Linked DNA regions of Microbulbifer sp. GL-2. The protein of the gene in region 1 interacts with the protein of each later gene in a pairwise test. Links are inferred from orthologs where the notes say so. Each region holds a gene or a part of one and is shown on either strand. Other genes may lie near its edges.

Evidence for each region. The genes of interacting proteins can lie anywhere in the genome.
Region 2: the proteins of ung (region 1) and GL2_RS10090 interact in binary tests that used the Escherichia coli proteins (3 or more experiments, as listed by UniProt). The link is inferred for Microbulbifer sp. GL-2 from one-to-one orthologs.

What each region holds. Positions count from the first base shown.
Region 1 is NZ_AP019807.1:51,030-53,920, reverse strand. It holds ung (uracil-DNA glycosylase), read left to right. Parts: upstream 1-1,030; coding sequence 1,031-1,753; downstream 1,754-2,891. Other genes in the region: GL2_RS00225 (hypothetical protein), read left to right, coding at 2,303-2,891; GL2_RS00235 (uracil-DNA glycosylase family protein), read left to right, coding at 438-1,028; GL2_RS00240 (esterase-like activity of phytase family protein), read left to right, coding at 1-434. UniProt on the Escherichia coli protein: Excises uracil residues from the DNA which can arise as a result of misincorporation of dUMP residues by DNA polymerase or due to deamination of cytosine.
Region 2 is NZ_AP019807.1:2,322,031-2,324,849, reverse strand. It holds GL2_RS10090 (N-6 DNA methylase), read left to right. Parts: upstream 1-577; coding sequence 578-2,062; downstream 2,063-2,819. Other genes in the region: GL2_RS10085 (restriction endonuclease subunit S), read left to right, coding at 2,068-2,819; hsdR (EcoAI/FtnUII family type I restriction enzme subunit R), read left to right, coding at 1-495. UniProt on the Escherichia coli protein: The subtype gamma methyltransferase (M) subunit of a type I restriction enzyme. The M and S subunits together form a methyltransferase (MTase) that methylates A-2 on the top and A-3 on the bottom strand of the sequence 5'-AACN(6)GTGC-3'.

The DNA of each region.
Region 1 (2,891 bases):
TGCAGGTTGATGATAACTTGTGGGTGGCAATAGAGCGGGAGCCCAGGGGGCTGCTTAAACTGGAACCCAATGGAACGTTTCAGGTTCTCTCACTGCCGCCCGTCGATGGATTGGATTTCCGTGGTCGGCCGGAAAACCTGAGAGGCCTTGATTACTACGATGATGCCCTATTTACGCTGGAAAGCAATGCGCATGCGGTCTGTCGTAGGTCCCTACCCGGCTTGAGTGCGGAGTGGTGCCTGGTTTATCGTCATCATGAGGAATCGCCTGAGCATGCATATCAAGTGTCCCGTTTTGGTGGTAATGGTGCCGGGCTGGCTGTGAATGATCAGGGCATCTTTGTGGTTTTCAATAACAACAATATCAGTCGTGCCCAGGTTCCCCATGACCGCCGTGGGCTGATGTTGCATCTGGCCTTACCAGAGGGCTTTTGATAGGTGGTGGCTAAGAAGTTGCCGGCACTGCTGGAGGAAATACGTGCTTGTCGCCTATGTGAGGAGCACCTGCCCCTGGGGCCCAATCCGGTCCTTCACGCGTCGGAGTCCGCGCGTCTACTAATTGTCGGCCAAGCACCGGGTACTAAAGTCCATGCAACCAGTATCCCTTGGAATGATCCTTCTGGAGATCGGCTTCGCGACTGGCTGTCTGTTGAAAGGGAAACTTTCTACAATCAATCCCTGATCGCTATTATCCCTATGGGTTTCTGTTATCCAGGCCGTGGAAAGGGGGGTGACCTGCCGCCGCGCCCTGAATGTGCTGCCACCTGGCACAAAAGCCTGTTGGAGCAGCTTCCCAACTTGCAACTTACCCTGTTAGTGGGACAATACGCCCAGCGCCACTACCTGCCGCATTGGTATGGCAGTATTACAGAGAATGTGCGCCACTACCGTGATGCCCTGCCGGCCCGCTACTTCCCTCTGCCACACCCCAGCCCACGCAACACTTTATGGTTGCGCCGTAGGCCCTGGTTTGAGGAAGAGGTGGTGCCGGAACTGCGAAGACAAGTACAGAAAATACTCAAGGTTTAACGATGCCGGTTCCGGACAATATCAAGATTCATCCCTCCTGGTTCGATGTAATGGGGGGGGAGTTCAAAGAGCCCTATATGGCTCAATTGCGCCAGTTCCTGCGAGGAGAAAAAGAGGCAGGCAAGCGGATTTACCCACCTGGCGGACAGATTTTCAATGCTTTTAACTCCACGCCCTTTGATCAGGTAAAGGTGGTGATTCTGGGGCAGGATCCCTACCACGGCCCCGGCCAGGCCCATGGCTTGTGCTTTTCTGTGATGCCTGGCGTACGTATCCCACCTTCACTGCAGAATATCTATAAAGAGCTGTACTCAGATCTTGGTATTTCTCCTGCCCATCATGGCTGTCTTCAGCCTTGGGCGGAGCAGGGTGTATTATTGCTAAATGCCACTCTCACGGTTGAAGATAGCAAGGCCGGAGCTCATCAGGGGCGTGGTTGGGAGCAGTTCACCGACGCCGCTATTCACAAACTGGCAGAACAACGCGAAGGGCTGGTTTTTGTGCTGTGGGGTAGCTATGCGCAGAAAAAGGGGAGCTTTATTGATCGTAATAAGCACCTGGTACTGCGTGCGCCACACCCGTCCCCTCTTTCAGCTCATCGAGGTTTCTTTGGTACCCGGCCTTTTTCTCAGGCTAATCACTGGTTACAGCAGCGTGGTGAAAAGCCGATTGAGTGGGCATTGCCGGAGGCTAACCAGTTGCACAGGGTTGCTATAGAGGTTTAGGCGCCCGCTGATTGATAATTAATTTTAAATGAATGGACTGGTATTTTTTGACTAGTCCAATTAGATTTTTGGTTAATGCCCAGTAATTTTATTTATAGAAACCAAACTGAAGTGCCCTCTTGTACTTATGGGGCTTCCCTTTTGCTAAGTTCGGTATATTTTAGTTAGGATATTTTATCGCCTCTCCTCAAATGAAAACTATTATCAGTATTCTATTGGGGGGCTATATAGTGTATTGGATGTTGTTATTGGGTGTTTTTTAAGGTTGACTGCATTAGCGGGATGGAAAGTTCGTCGTGTATTTAATCGAATTAGCCCCCCAGATATATCTATCGCTCAACAATATCCAATAGTTTGCTCGGTCTTGTCTAAAGGTAGCTAATTTTTTCTATCTGGATCTATTTTGGTGCAACTCCCGTTGCAAAAATTACCTGCAGGATCCCTGTATATTTTTCGGCAAGCAAAAGTTCATTACCTTATACTGGGATTTTAGATTTTTAATTTATTAAACTCCAGGTTTGTCAAATTTTTTCGGGTGGGGAGTGTGCTGTGGAATTTCTATTTCTAGATACTGTTCTTGATTGGCTATCTATCCCTTTTATAGAGGCGGGTTTTACTACATTGTTCATCGGCACGGCAGCTTTCTGTAAGAAGAAGTTTGACGCAAAGCCTTATAGAGCTCTTTTGGATAGATTTCTTGGTGATTCCAGTTCAGACATTCATGTCGTTCTTCCATTGATTAAGCAAGAATCCCTTTTTTCAGAAATAACAAAGACACAAAGTCCTATCCCGGATAATGTATTGTTTATGCCTTATGATGAATCTCTTGCGACACAGATGTTGAAGGATAGAATAAGTGAAATATACCCTAAAAGAAGGGTGGTTTTTCATGACTCCCATAATTTTGTGCATGATCAAAAAACATTTATATGCATTGGTGGCCCGGCTATCAATGTAGTGAGTCGCGATTTATTGTTAACCAGAATGATCGATTCTAAATTTAAGATGGACTTTTTAGGACGCTTTGCTTGTGATGAAACAGATGGTCGGGTTTTCATGTCGAACACTTCTGGGGGTTCTATCACTGAAGATTATGGTTTTATATTTATAACAGAGAATCCCTATCAGAGAGACTGTT
Region 2 (2,819 bases), 2.3 Mb from region 1 along the record:
TCCTTTAAGGACTACACCCGCAAAGCCGTCAGCAAATGCTTTGCCTCCCTGGACGACTTCACCCGCAAGTGGAAAGACAGCGAGCGCAAGCAAGCCGTGATTGAAGAACTCGCCGCAGAAGGCGTGATCTGGAAGGCCCTGGAAGAAGAAGTAGGCCGGGATATGGACCCGTTCGACCTTATCTGCCACATCGTATACGATCAGCCGCCACTGACCCGGCGCGAACGGGCCGAGAACGTCAAGAAGCGCAACTACTTCAGCAAATACTCCGATGTTGCGCAAAAAGTGCTCGATATGTTGATCGAGCAGTATGCCGATGACGGTATAAAACAACTGGAACAGACGAGCTACGCCGAGCTCAAGGTGCCGCAGATTAAAACCCTGGGCAGCCCCAAAACCATTGTCCAAAAAGAGTTCGGCGGTAAAAACGAATACCGCCAGGCGCTGCACGAGCTGGAAGACCAGCTCTACTGCGACGACGACCTCAGCGCCTAACCACTAACGCCGCCCAGCTACCACACAAATACCCCAGCTGCGCTCAGCCAACGAGCGCAGCCATTTACGATTGAGAAGTACTATGTCCGTCAGCACTGTCATCAAATCTATCCAAGATATTATGCGAAAAGACGCCGGCGTCGATGGCGATGCCCAGCGCCTCGGGCAGATGTCCTGGCTGCTGTTCCTGAAAATCTTTGATGCCCAGGAAGAGGAACTGGAGTTTGAGCAGGACGACTACCGGGCCCCTATTCCCAAAAAATACCTGTGGCGCAGCTGGGCCGCCGACAGCCAGGGGATTACCGGCGATGAACTGCTGGAGTTCGTCAACGAACAGTTGTTCCCCAAGCTCAAGGGCCTATCGGCGCCGATCAGCAGCAACCCCCGGGGCTTTGTCGTCAAGGAGGCGTTCAATGACGCCTTCAACTATATGAAGAACGGCACCCTGCTGCGCCAGGTGATCAACAAGCTCAACGAAATCGACTTTACCGACTCCAGCGAACGCCACCTGTTTGGCGATATCTACGAGCAGATCCTGAAAGACTTGCAGAGCGCCGGCAACGCCGGGGAGTTCTACACCCCCCGCGCCGTGACCCGCTTTATTGTGCAGATGATCGATCCACAACTGGGGGAAACCATCTTCGACCCCGCCTGCGGCACCGGCGGCTTCCTCGCCTGCTCCTTCGACCACGTAGAGAACAACTACGTAAAAACCGCCGAAGACCAGCTGACCCTACAAGAGCAAATCCGGGGCGTAGAGAAAAAACAGCTACCGCACCTGCTGTGTACCACCAATATGTTGCTGCACGGCATAGAAGTGCCGGTGCAAATCAAGCACGGCAATACCCTCAGCAAGCCCCTATCCAGTTGGGATGAAGATATCGATGTGGTGGTCTCCAACCCACCCTTCGGCGGTACCGAGGAAGACGGTATCGAGAAAAACTTCCCCGCCGAAATGCAGACCCGAGAAACCGCCGACCTATTTTTGCAGCTGATTGTCGAAGTATTAAAAAACAAGGGCCGCGCCGCCGTAGTACTGCCAGACGGCACCCTGTTTGGCGAAGGTGTAAAAACCAAAATCAAGAAAATGCTGCTGGAAGAGTGCAACCTGCACACCATTGTGCGCCTGCCCAAATCGGTATTTGCCCCCTACACCAGTATCAAGACCAATATCCTGTTTTTTGAGAAAGGCACACCCACCAAGGATATTTGGTACTACGAAGTGCCCCTGCCCGAAGGGGTAAAAGCCTTTAATAAAACCAAACCCATGCAGCTGGCCCATTTCGATGAGTGTGCCGACTGGTGGGGCGAGGGCAAACGCCAGAAAACCAAGCTCAAGCGCAAAAACCGCCAGGCCAACGAGAACGCCTGGCAGGTGAGTATCGATGAGATTATCGAGCGCAATTACAACCTGGATATTAAAAACCCCCACCAGGAAGAGGAAATCAGCCACGACCCCGATGCCCTACTGGCCCAGTACAGCAAGCAGCAGGCGGAGATCCAGAAGTTGCGCGACCAGCTGAAAGGTATCTTATGCGAAGCCCTTACCGGCCAGAGCGAGGGTTAACAGCAATGAGTGCGGAAAAATTAATTACTGAGAACTTGGAACTTTGGACCTCTGCGGTTAAAGCCAAGAAAACCCAGGGCCGTGGCAGCAATAGCAAAAGAGAGCTGTACGGCATTAGGAAACTGCGCGAGCTGATTCTGGAGCTAGCCGTACGCGGTAAGTTGGTGCCGCAAGATCCGAATGATGAGCCGGCTAGTGTGTTGTTGGAGCGGGTTGCTGCTGAGAAAGCACAGTTGATGACAGGTAAGAGTACTAAGAAGCGGAATTCTTTACCTAATATTTCCAGTAATGAAGAACCTTTTGAGCTGCCTAATAGCTGGTCATGGATACGATTTGATGAGATCGTCGAGATTGGTAGTGGAATAACCAAAGGCAGGAAGTTCGCCGGCAAAGAAACGGTTATCGTTCCTTATTTACGTGTGGCTAATGTTCAGCGTAGCAAGTTAGCACTAGAAGAAATAAAAGAAATTGAAATTGCTAAGGAAGAAATAAAAAAATATCAAGTGCAATACGGCGATCTACTTATTACAGAAGGCGGTGATTGGGACAAAGTGGGACGCACTGCAATTTGGCAAGTTAGATCTGAATACATGGCGCATCAAAACCACGTATTCAAAGCCCGTATAATAGGGAATGAGTTGGATGCAGAATGGCTCGAAAAGTACCTCAATTCAAAACCTTCAAGAGACTACTTCGCCGGATCAAGTAAACAAACTACAAACTTAGCTTCAATCAACAAGAGCCAGCTTAGAAATAC